2 regions of the Micromonospora sp. KLBMP9576 genome follow, and region 1 is predicted to be linked to the other one. Evidence: riboswitches for the same ligand, from Rfam matches in the RefSeq annotation. Region 1 holds a riboswitch; the other holds the start of a gene.
What was found. A riboswitch is a leader RNA that binds a small molecule or an ion and turns the genes downstream of it on or off. The one in region 1 is predicted to bind thiamine pyrophosphate.
Positions count from the first base shown of each region.

Region 2: it holds a riboswitch for thiamine pyrophosphate, as region 1 does, so the genes downstream of both, ACQ452_RS21870 (ECF transporter S component) here and thiE (thiamine phosphate synthase) in region 1, are expected to answer to the same signal.

Region 1 is NZ_CP194567.1:5,607,096-5,613,134, reverse strand. It holds gene ACQ452_RS24825 (nucleotidyltransferase domain-containing protein) at 1-420, shown strand, start outside; gene ACQ452_RS24820 (aldo/keto reductase) at 614-1,576, shown strand; gene ACQ452_RS24815 (hypothetical protein) at 1,805-2,077, opposite strand; TPP riboswitch at 2,287-2,397, shown strand; gene thiE (thiamine phosphate synthase) at 2,392-3,018, shown strand; gene thiO (glycine oxidase ThiO) at 3,012-4,121, shown strand; gene thiS (sulfur carrier protein ThiS) at 4,112-4,312, shown strand; gene ACQ452_RS24795 (thiazole synthase) at 4,317-5,087, shown strand; gene ACQ452_RS24790 (thiamine phosphate synthase) at 5,195-5,830, shown strand; gene thiD (bifunctional hydroxymethylpyrimidine kinase/phosphomethylpyrimidine kinase) at 5,827-6,039, shown strand, end outside.
Region 2 is NZ_CP194567.1:4,978,469-4,984,507, forward strand. It holds gene ACQ452_RS21850 (hypothetical protein) at 1-457, shown strand, start outside; gene ACQ452_RS21855 (DUF6328 family protein) at 447-947, opposite strand; gene ACQ452_RS21860 (sugar isomerase domain-containing protein) at 1,154-1,903, opposite strand; gene ACQ452_RS21865 (alpha/beta fold hydrolase) at 1,966-2,796, opposite strand; TPP riboswitch at 2,916-3,021, shown strand; gene ACQ452_RS21870 (ECF transporter S component) at 3,093-3,683, shown strand; gene ACQ452_RS21875 (ABC transporter ATP-binding protein) at 3,799-5,214, shown strand; gene ACQ452_RS21880 (energy-coupling factor transporter transmembrane component T family protein) at 5,291-6,039, shown strand, end outside.

The DNA of each region.
Region 1 (6,039 bases):
TACCCGGGCGAGGTGGCGCTCTGCCAGGTGCTCGGCGACCCGACCGGCGAGCTGACCGCGCTGCGGGCGGAGGCCAGGGCGTACCCACCCGCGCTCGCCGCCGCCCTGACCGCCGGCGGATGGGAGGCCCGGTTCCTCGTCGACGGCGCGGCCAAGGCGGTCGCGGCCGGCGACAGCGGGTACGTGGCGGGCTGCCTGTTCCGGGCCGTCGGCGTGCTCGTGCAGGTGCTGCACGCCCGGGCCGGGCGATGGCTCGTCAACGAGAAAGGCATGATCGCCTCCGCCGGGCGGCTGCCGGACGCGCCACCCGACTTCGCCCGCCGGGCGCAGGCACTGCTCGGCGCGCTCGGGCACACACCTGACGAACTGGCCGGCACGCTCGCCGCCGCCCGTCGACTCGTCACCGACGTACTCGACTGACGGCCGGCGGCGGGTGCCCCGGCCGGCCTGGCCGTCGGTCGAGCACGTCGGCGTCCTCGGGCGGCCCGGCGGATGCCCGGGTGGCGTGGTGGCGTGCGGTGGCGTCGGTCGGGCGGCGTGGCGGGGGCCGGGGTGGCCCTGTTGGTGTGCGGTGGTGCTGGTGGGCGGCTGGTGCCGGCGGGGCCGGCATAGGGTGGATGTCGTGACTGAGATGACATACCGCCGGTTGGGTGACTCCGGGCTCGTGGTGTCCGTGGTCGGCATCGGCTGCAACAACTTCGGCCGCAAACTCGACCTCGACGGCACCCGGGCGGTGGTCGACGCCGCCCTCGACGCCGGAATCAACTTCTTCGACACCGCCGACATCTACGGCGAACCGCAGGGCGGCTCCGAGGAACTGCTGGGCCAGGCACTCAAGGGGCGACGCGACGACGTGGTCGTGGCCACCAAGTTCGGCATGGACATGCACGGATTGAACGGCCCCGACTTCGGCGCCCGGGGCGCGCGGCGCTATCTCACCCGGGCGGTCGAGGCGTCGCTGCGCCGGCTCGGCACCGACCACATCGACCTGTACCAGATGCACGAGCCCGACCCGGGCACCCCGATCGACGAGACCCTCGCGGCGCTCGACGACCTCGTCCGCGCCGGCAAGGTCCGCTACCTGGGCAACTCCAACTTCGCCGGCTGGCAGATCGCCGACGCGGACTGGGTGGCCTCGTCGAACGGCCGGTCCCGGTTCATCAGCGCGCAGAACCACTACAGCCTGCTGGAGCGCGGCGTCGAGGCCGAGGTCGTGCCGGCGTGCGAGCGGTTCGGCCTCGGGCTGCTGCCGTTCTTCCCGCTGGCCAACGGGCTGCTCACCGGCAAGTACCAGCGGAACGAGACCCCGCCCGCCGGCAGCCGCCTCGCCGGTGGTGGCCGGTACGCCGAACGACTCGCCGCCGCCGACTGGGACACCATCGAGGCGATCGAGACGTACGCCGCCGCACGCGGGCTGTCGATGCTCCAGGTGGCGATCGGCGGGCTGGCGGCCCAACCGGCGGTTACCTCGGTGATCGCCGGCGCGACCACGCCGGAGCAGGTGGCCGCCAACGCGGAGGCGGGCATCTGGCAGCCCACCGACGAGGACCTCGACGCCCTGCGCGCCATCCTCTGAGCTGGCGGCCCTGCGGGGGCCGCCCGCCCTGCGATGGGTGGCACACCAGGGCCCTCTCCGGCGGCGGGAGACAGCCCTGGTGTTCCACCGGTCGCCGTCGCTCGTGCCTGGGCGGGCGCTCGGTGGGCGCGTGCCGGACGGGTGGGCGTCTGCGGGACAGGGTGGGCGTCTGGCGGAGGGGGTGACATCTTGTCGGAGCGTAGGTGCGGCGGGGGTCCGTCGAGGCTGTCACCGGGGGTGGATGTGGGCCCTGCTGTCTCGCTCGTCGGCGTGCTCGCGGAGGGCGGCGGTGACGAGGCGTACCGTGCGGTCCCGGTGTCGGAGCACGTCGTCGGCGGTGCAGCGGAGGACGATCCAGCCGGCCGCGCGCAGGTCGAAGGCCGTCCGCAGCGGGGTGGTGACCGGTAGGCCGGCGAAGCCGGTCAGGTCGCCTTCCGGCAGCTTCGAGCGGGTGACGGACAGCCCGGGCAGCAGGCGTTGCCAGGTCGCACCGCGCAGCATGGCGCGGGTCAGGAGGCCGTCGGCGATCGCGGCGCTGGCCCGGAACGGTTGGCAGGCGGGCGGGGCGGTACCCGGGCGGCGGAGGGCATCCCTTCAGCATGGCGTGACGGAACGGCCACGTGTCGCCCCGGGCGCCGGGATCGGGCGGTCGGGGAAAATCCGCGTCCCGACCTTGGCGGATCCGGCGATCCGTCGTACGGTGACACCCGCAAGTGACCCACGGGAGTCCGGTGCCACCGGGCTGAGAGGGGGGCTGTGAGCCCCCGACCGTCGAACCTGATCCGGATAATGCCGGCGCAGGGAGGAGTGTTGCCGTGCCGTCCCTCGGGCGACTGCATCTCATCACCGACACCCGACCCGGGCGGGATCCCCTCGCCGTGCTGCGGGCCGCCCTCGCGGTGGCCCGCGCGGAACTGGTCGTGCAGGTCCGGGTGACCGACGACGCCACCGACCGGGAGGCGTACGACCTGGCCCGCCGGGTCGTCGCGCTCTGCGCCCGGTACGACGCGACCTGCCTGGTCAACGACCGGCTGCACGTGGCGCTGGCGGTCGGCGCCGCCGGTGGGCACGTCGGCGCGGACGACCTGCCGGTCGGGGCGGCCCGCCGGGTGCTCGGCGCGACCGCCGTGCTCGGCGCCACCGCCCGCGATCCGGGCACGGCCGCCGAGGCGGTCGCCGCCGGGGCCGGCTACCTGGGCGTGGGCCCCTGCCACGCCACCAGCACCAAGACGGGGCTGCCGGCGCCGATCGGCCCGGCCGGCGTACGCGCCGTCGCCGACGCCGTCGACGTGCCGGTCGTCGCGATCGGCGGGGTGACCGCCGCCGACGTGCCCGCGCTGCTGGCCGCCGGGGCGTACGGGGTGGCGGTGGTGGGGGCGCTCTCCGGGGCGGCGGACCCGGCGCGGGCCACAGCGGAGCTGCTGGGAGCCCTGGGGTGCTGAACCGGCCGGACGTCGCCGTGGTGGGGGCGGGACCGGTCGGGCTGGCGATCGCCTGGCGCTGCGCGCAGCGCGGACTGCGCGTCGTCGTGCACGATCCCGCTCCCGGCTCCGGCGCGTCCCACGTCGCCGCCGGGATGCTCGCCCCGGTCGCCGAGGCGTACTTCGGCGAGCACGAGTTGACCGCGTTGCTGAGCGCCTCCGCCGCCCGCTGGCCGGCGTTCGCCGCCGAGCTGACCGCCACCACGGGCGTGGACGTCGGCTACCGCACCGAGGGCACCCTGATGGTCGGGCTCACCGCCGACGACCTGGCCGAGGCGCGCCGGCTGTGGGCGTACCAGCAGGGGATCGGACTGCCGGTGACGCCGCTGCGGCCGTCGGCGCTGCGGGAGCGCGAGCCGGCGCTGGCGACCCGGGTGCGCGGCGGCGCGCTCGCGGCCACCGACCACCAGGTCGACCCGCGCCGGCTCGTGCCGGCGCTGCGCACGGCCGCCGAGCGGGCCGGCGCCACGCTGCTGCCCGCGGCGGTGCGCCGGCTGTCCGACGTGGACGCCCGCGTCACGGTGGTCGCGGCCGGCTGCGGCGCGGCGGTCCTGACGGGGCTGCCGGTGCGACCGGTGAAGGGGCAGGTGGTCCGGCTGCGCGCGCCCGGCGGCGGCGCGCCGGGCTTCCGGCACGTCATCCGGGGGTACGCCGACGGCGAGCACGTCTACCTCGTGCCGCGCCGCGACGGGGAGGTGGTGGTGGGCGCCACCGTCGAGGAACGCACCGACACCGACGTCTCCGCCGGGGCGGTGCTGCGCCTGCTCCGCGCCGCCGTCGACCTGCTGCCGGAGCTGGCCGAGTACGACCTGGTCGAGACGCTAGCCGGCCTGCGCCCCGGCACCCCCGACAACGCCCCGATCCTCGGCCCGCTGCCCGGCCGGCCCGGTGTGCTCGCCGCCACCGGGCACCACCGGCACGGCATCGTGCTCACCCCGATCACCGCCGACCTGATGGCCGGACTGGTCGCCACGGGCGCGACGGACCCGCTGCTCGCCCCCTTCGCCCCGGCCCGGTTCGGTCGCGACCCGTCCGCACCCGAGGAGGAGCACACATGGAACTGACGGTGAACGGCGCCGGGCGCAGCCTGCCCGGCGGCTCGACCGTGGCGGACCTGGTCCGCGCGGTCACCGACCAGCAGCGCGGCCTCGCCGTCGCGGTCAACGGGGAGGTGGTGCCGCGTACGGGCTGGCCGGCGACCGTGCTGCGCGACGGCGACCGCGTCGAGGTGCTCAGCGCCGCCCAGGGCGGGTGACGCGGTGAGCCTCGACCTGGGTGGCGTGCGCTTCACGTCCCGGCTGATCCTCGGCACCGGCGGCGCGGCCAACCTGCGGGTGCTGGAGGACGCGATCCGCGCCTCCGGCACCGAACTGGTCACCCTGGCGCTGCGCCGCGTCGACACGGCCCCCGGTGCCGCCGGCGGGCTGCTGGACCTGCTGGACCGCTGCGGCGTGCGGCTGCTGCCCAACACCGCCGGCTGCCACACGGCGGGCGAGGCGGTGAAGGTGGCGCACCTGGCCCGGGAGGCGTTCGGCACCGACTGGGTGAAGCTGGAGGTGATCGGCGACGAGCGCACGCTGCTGCCCGACGGGGTGGAGCTGCTGCGCGCCGCCGAGGAACTCGTCGCCGACGGGTTCGTGGTGCTGCCGTACACGTCGGACGACCCGATCCTGGCCCGCCGGCTGGCCGACGTGGGCTGCGCCGCGGTGATGCCGGCGGGGGCGCCCATCGGCTCCGGCCTGGGCGTGTCGAACCCGCACCACATCCGGCTGATCCGGCAGGGCGTCGACGTGCCGGTGATCCTGGACGCCGGCATCGGCACCGCCTCGGACGCCGCGCTGGCGATGGAGCTGGGCTGCGACGCGGTGCTGCTCGCCAGCGCGGTCACCCGCGCCGCCGACCCGGTCGCGATGGCCACCGCGATGCGGTACGCGGTCGAGGCGGGTCGGCTCGCGTACGGGGCGGGCCGGATCGCCCGGCGCTTCCACGCGCTCGCCTCCACCCCCGACGAGGGGCGGCCGGACCTGTGACCCGGCCCGCCCCCACCGTCCCGCCCGCTTCGGCACCGGCTTCGACTCCGGCCTTGGCTTCGGCTCTTGGTGCGAAAAGGCCCCTGGAGGGGCCGTTTCCAGCCAAGATCTCGCGCGCGCCGACCGGCGTCGTGCTGTTGACGGACCGGCGGCAGGCGCGGCGGTCGTTGGCCGACGTCGTGGCGGGGGCCGTCGCCGGGGGAGTGCGGTGGGTGGTGCTGCGGGAGAAGGACCTGCCCCGGGCCGAACGCGCGGCCCTCGCCGCCGAGCTGCGCGCGATCCTCGCCGAGGCGGGCGGAACCCTGATCGTCGCCGGCCCCGACCCGCTCGGCGGCGACGCCGTCCACCTGCCCGCCGCCGGCCCGTACCCGCCGCCGAGGCTCGGCCTGGTCGGCCGCTCCTGTCACGACCGTGCCGAGCTGGCCAGGCTCACCACGGAGGGCTACGCCACCCTCTCGCCCGTCTACCCGACCAGCACCAAGCCCGGCTACGGACCACCCCTGCGACCGGACGGGCTCGGCGCGCTGATCGCGGCAAGCGCCGTGCCGGTCCTGGCGCTCGGCGGAGTGCAGAGCCCGGACCAGGTGGCCGCCTGCGTCGAGGCGGGAGCCGTGGGGGTGGCGGTGCTGGGTGCCGTCATGCGCGCCGACGACCCCGGGGCCGCGGCAACCGCCCTCACGGCAGCCGCGACCGCGCAGGGCCGGCCCAGGCTCCCGTCCGCCGCCACGGAAGAGGAACGATGACCCCGACCACCGTGCTCACCATCGCCGGCTCGGACTCCGGCGCGGGCGCCGGAATCCAGGCCGACCTGAAGGTCTTCGCGGCCCTCGGCCTGTACGGCACGAGCGTGCTCACCGCCGTGACCGCGCAGAACACGAGGGGCGTCGACGCCGTGCTGCCGCTGCCGCCCCGCACGGTCACCCAACAGCTCGACAGCGTGCTCGCCGACTTC
Region 2 (6,039 bases), 630 kb from region 1:
CGGGCTGGCCGACAACCTGGCCGAGGCGGGCGGCAAGGTCGGCCGGCTGCCACTGGTCGGCGACGAGCTGACCGCGCCCTTCGAACGGGCCGCCGGCGCCGCCCGCTCGCTGGCCGAGGCCGGGCGGGACCAGCAGGCGCTGGTGGACCAGCTCGCCCTCGCGCTGGCCGTCGCCGTGCTGGTCTTCCCGCTCGGCCTGGTGCTCTTCGGCTGGCTCCCGCTGCGGGTGCGCTGGATGCGCCGGGCCGCCTCGGCGGCGAAGCTGGCCGCCGCCCCCGCCGGCCGGGACCTGCTCGCCCTGCGGGCGCTGGCCACCCAGCCGTTGGGGCGGCTGACCCGGATCGCGCCCGACGTGGCCGAGGCGTGGCGGCGCGGCGACGACGCCACAGTCGACGCCCTCGCCGCGCTGGAGCTGCGCCAACTCGGCCTGCGGGGTGGCCGCCCGGTCAGTCGCTAAGGGACTGCGGCTCGTCGTCGGCCTCCTCGGGGTCGTCCTCCCCCCAGCTGCGCCGGGAGAACGGCAGGAACATCCAGAAGGTGAGGAACCACAGCGCGGTGAGGCCGCTGAGCAGCAGGGCGATGCCCGTGTCCAGCACGAAGTCGGTGATCAGCAGCACCGCGCTGACCATCGCGATCAGCATGAAGGCGAGACCGCCGCTGGCCATCCGGTGGGCGAACCGGACCAGCTCCGGCTTGCGGCCCTGCCGGAACAGCGCGCGGTGGAACGCCACCGGAGAAATGATCATCGCGGTGGCGGCGGCGGCCGCCAGCAGCGCGACGATGTAGATGTCCTTCTGGAAGGCGCTGGTCTTGTCGAAGCCGTTGCTGAACGGCAGGGTGAGGAGGAAGGCGAAGAGAATCTGCACACCGGTCTGCGCGACCCGCAACTCCTGGAGCAGGTCGGCGAAGTTGCGCTGCCAGCGCTGCTTCTCGGTTTCCTTGGTCACGCGCCACCTCCGGTCGGACGGTGCCGCTGGCGGGGGTGGCCGGCGGCAGCATCGCTGATGCCCCACCGGCCGGCGCGCGAAACCGACTCACGTCACCGCCGGACGCGCCGCCCGTGCAGGCGGCGACAGCCGTCGCATCCGGCCGTCCACGGCCACCTGTGCGCGCGAGCTGCCCGGCCGACGCCCCCGCCGTGAGCCGGCCGCCGTCAGGAGCCGCGCCGGATGCGGCCCGCGTACCGGGCCTCCAGGGCGTTGTTGTGCTCGTCGCCGCCCGTGATGTTCGCCGACAGGTAGACCGGGGGCCGTTCGCCCGCGGCCAGCAGCCGGGCCACCACCTCGACCGTGATCTGCTGCGCCAGCAGCGCCGCGGTGATCGACGAGACCGCGCCGACCGCGCCGCCACCGGGCAGCGGCAGCGTCGCGTCGCCGTACGGGGCGCCGTTGTCCAGCACCACGTCGGCGAAGTCGGCGAGCTTGCGTCCGGACGGGTGGCGCGAGGTCATCTGCCCGGAGTGCCGCGCCGAGGTGATCGCCACCAGCCCGTGCCCCTTCTCCTTGACCAGCGAGGCGAACTCGACCATCGCGCCGTTCACCCCCGAGTTGGAGGCGAGCACGAAGACGTCCCGGGGGCCGACGGGGGCCAGCTCGTAGAGGCGGTGCGCCACCGACGGGTCGCGCTCCAGCGTCGGGCCGAGCACGTCCGCCGGGGCGCCGCCGACCAGGACCAGGTCCCGCAGGGCGATCCGGTTGGTCGGGACCAGTCCCCCGGCCCGCCCGGCGATCTCCATGGCCAGGGCCTCGGAGTGGCCGGTGCCGAACGCGTGGACCACCCCGTCGGCGCGTACCGCCTCGGCGATCAGGTCGGCGGCGCGCCCCACCGCCTCGCGTTGGCTCTCGGCCACCCGGTTCAGGGTGGTGGTGAGCGCGGCCAGGAAGCCGTCGGCGGTCACCGTCAGGTGTGCCTCGTCCATGTCGTACCTCCGTCAGGGGGGTGGGGGCGGGCGGCGTCGCGGGAGGGTCAGACCAGGTCCTGCGTCCGGTCCAGGATCGCCTCGGTCAGCGGGGTGGGCGCCTCGTCGGGGATCCAGTGACTCACCCGGGGCAGCTCGACGAGACGGTAGTCGGCCCGCACGTGCCCGGCGCAGGCCTCGGCCGCGGTGCGGCCGATCGCGATGTCGCGCTCGCTCCACACGAACGTGGTCGGCACCGCCACCGGCCCGACGACCGCCAGGTCACGGCGGGACATGGCGCGGTACCAGTTCAGCGCGGCCGTCAGGGCGCCCGGCTCGCGCATCGGGTCCGCGTACGCGCCCACCCGCGCGTCGTCGCCGACGCCGTGCATCATCCGACGCAGTCCCATCGCGTTCAGCGCCAGCAGCGCCCGCTCCGCCGCGCCGGGCCTGCGGAACAGCGTCATGTACGCCGAGCGCGCCCGCTGCCCCGGGTCCTCGGCCAGCGCCCGCGCCATCGCGGCGGGATGCGGCACCGAGACGGCGGTCAGCGTCCGGACCCGCTCGGGGTGGCCGGCCGCGACGGCCCAGGCCACGATCGCGCCCCAGTCGTGGCCCACCAGGTGCGCCGCGTCGACGCCTAACGCGTCGAGTACGCCCACCGCGTCGGCGACCAGCTCCGGCAGCCGGTACGCCTCGACGGCCTCGGGGCGTGCGCCCGGCGAGTAGCCCCGCTGGTCCGGGGCGTACGTGCGCAGGCCGGCGGCGTGCAGCGCGGGCACCACGTCGTCGAACTCCCCGCCGTGCTGGGGGAAGCCGTGCAGCAGCAGGACGGGCGTGCCGCCCTCGGGTCCGCCGGCGCGGACGTCGAACGTGAACCCCCGGGCCTCGATCCGCATGATCGTGAGCCTACCCAGCGCCGGGGCGGGTCACTCGCACCCTCGCTCGCGCCGCCGGACCGCGATGGGATCACTTTGTCCGACGATCTTCAGAGGTGTTAGCGTCAGCGACACAACTTCATATCCGACAGGGGAGCGCACAGCGCTGAGAGTGCGGGCACCGCCCGCAGACCCTCGAACCTGATCTGGGTAATGCCAGCGCAGGGAGTTCGGTCGACCTCCAGCCGCGTCGACGTCCGGCACATCCGGGCGCGGCGTGCGTCTTCTCCTGGTTCAACTCTGGACTGGGAGCAACCATGCGAGACAACAACACCACCCGGTGGCGCACCGTCGACGTCGTCGTCGCCGCGGTGATCGCGGTGGCCTTCGGCGTCATCTTCTGGGCCTGGGGCCTGCTGTGGCGGGCCGTCGACCCGGCGTTCGCGTTCTTCCCCGCCGGCCAGGCGATCATGTACGGCGTGTGGCTGGTCCCGGCCGTCCTCGGCGGCCTGGTGATCCGCAAGCCGGGCGCGGCGCTCTTCTGCGAGGCGGTCGCGGCGACCGTCTCGGCGCTGCTCGGCGCGGAGTGGGGCGGCGTCACCATCGTCCAGGGCCTGATCCAGGGCCTCGGTGCCGAGCTGGCCTTCGCGGCGTTCCGGTACCGCTCGTTCCGGCTACCCACCGCACTCATCGCGGGTGCGCTGACCGGCCTCGGCGCGGCCCTGTTCGACTTCTTCGTGTGGAACAGCGAGTACGCGCTGGCCGGTTACCGCATCCCGTACGCCCTGCTCACCATCGTCAGCGCCACGGTCGTAGCCGGCGCCGGCGCCTGGACCCTGACCCGCGCCCTGTCCACCACGGGCGCCCTCGACCGCTTCCCCGCCGCCCGCGACCGCCCCCTGATCTGACCCGCCCCACCTACCGCCCACCCGTGTCGATCATGAGGTTGTTGTCACGACACGCCGTGCGGAATGACAACAACCTCATGATCGACGCCTGCGGACAGGGCTGAAGGGGGACGGCGTGGGGGGTGTGGTCTTGAGGGGGTTCGGGTGGCGGCACGCCGGGCGGCGGGCGTGGGCCGTACGCGGGGTCGATCTGCGCGTCGAGGTCGGCGAGCGGGTGCTGCTGTTGGGCCCGTCCGGGGCCGGCAAGAGCACCCTGCTCGCCGCGCTGGCCGGGCTGCTGCCGGAGGACTCGGGCGAGCAGGAGGGCACCGTCGAGATCGACGGGCTCGACCCCCGCAAGGGCCGCGAACGGGTGGGCATCGTCTTCCAGGACCCGCAGACCCAGCTCGTGATGGCCCGCAGCGGCGACGACGTGGCGTTCGGGCTGGAGAACCGCGGCATCCCCGCCGGGGAGATCTGGCCCCGCGTCGACGAGGCGCTGGCCCGGGTCGGCTTCCCGTACCCGCGCGACCGACCCACCGCCGCGCTCTCCGGCGGCGAACAGCAGCGCCTCGCCCTGGCCGGGGTGCTGGCCCTGCGCCCCGGGCTGCTGCTGCTCGACGAGCCGACCGCCAACCTCGACCCGACCGGCGCGGCACTGATCCGGGCGGCGGTGGCCGGCGCGCTGGACGCCGACACCACGTTGATCCTGGTCGAGCACCGGGTCGCCGAGGCGCTGCCCCTGGTCGACCGGGTGGTCGTGCTCGAACCCGGCGGCGGCGTCCGCGCGGACGGCACGCCCGAGGCCGTCTTCGGCACGCACGGGGACGCGCTCGCGGCCGAGGGCGTCTGGGTGCCGGGCCGTCCGGTACCGCACCGGCGCGCGGGCGCCCCGGCCGGCGACGTGTTGCTCGCCGCCGACCGGCTCGGCCTGCCGCCCCGGCTGGCCGCCACCGAGCTGGCCGTACGCGCCGGCGAGGCGCTCGCCGTCCTCGGGCCGAACGGGGCCGGCAAGTCGACCCTGGCGCTGCTGCTCGGCGGCCTGCTCAAGCCGGGGACCGGCCGCGTCAAGGCCACGCCGGCGCTGGCCGGCGCCGACGCCCGCACCGCACCGCACCGCTGGCCGGCAGCGGCGCTGGCCCGGCGGATCGGCTCGGTCTTCCAGGACCCGGAGCACCAGTTCGTCACCAACACCGTCCACGACGAGCTGGCGCTCGGCCCGCGCCGGGCCGGCCGGTCCGACGCGGCGGTCCGGGCCGTGGTGGACGGGTTGCTCGCCCGGCTGCGGTTGACGGCGCTCGCGGGGGCGAACCCGTACACCCTCTCCGGCGGGGAGGCGCGGCGGCTGAGCGTGGCGACCGCCCTCGCCGCCGCGCCCCGCCTGCTCGTCTGCGACGAACCGACCTTCGGCCAGGACCGGCGCACCTGGCTGGAACTGGTGGACCTCTTCGCCGAGCTGCGCGACGCCGGGTGCGGCCTGGTCGCCGTCACCCACGACTCGGAGTTCGTGGCCGCGCTGGCGGACCGTCAGCTCACCCTGGAGCGCCCGTGACCGGCCCGCAGCGGCTCACGACCGGCCCGTCACCGCGCCGCGCGGCCGGCGCGACCAGCCCGGACCGGGGGCGGGCATGATCAGTTTCGAGCCGGTCGCCGCGCCGCGGGCGCCGCTGGCCCGGCGCAACCCGGTGGCCAAGCTCGCCGCCGCGTTGCTGTTCTCGTTCATCCTGATCGCCACCCTCGACCCGGTGGCCCCGGCCATCGCGATCGCCGTGGAGCTGGCCGTGCTGCCGTTGTTCGGGGTCCGGCTGCGGGTGCTGGCGCGGCGGGCCTGGCCGCTGCTCGTCGGCGCGGGCGGCGTGGTGGTGACGCTGGTGCTCTTCGCGGCCGAGCGCTCCGGCCGGGTGCTGGTCGAGGCCGGCCCGGCGGTGGTCACCTCCGGGGTGCTGCTCACCGCGCTCGGCCTGGTGCTGCGCATGTTCGCGGTGGCGCTGCCCGGTGTGATCGTCTTCGCCACCACCGATCCCACCGACCTGGCGGACGCGCTGGTCCAGAACGCGAAGGCGCCGGCCCGGTTCGCCATCGGCGCGCTGGCCGCGTTCCGGCTGGTGCCGCTGCTCGGGCAGGAGTGGCAGATGATCTCCATGGCCCGTCGTGCCCGGGGGATCGAGGCGGGCCGAAACCCGCTGGCGAAGCTGCGGCTGTTCGTGTCCACGGCCTTCGCGTTGCTGGTCGGGGCGATCCGTCGGGGCACCCGGTTGGCCGTGGCGATGGACGCCCGGGGCTTCGACGCGGCAACACCGCGCACCGTCGCCCGACGCCAACGCTTCGTCCTCGCCGACGGCCTGTTGATCATCGGCGCGGCGGCGCTGGCCGGGGC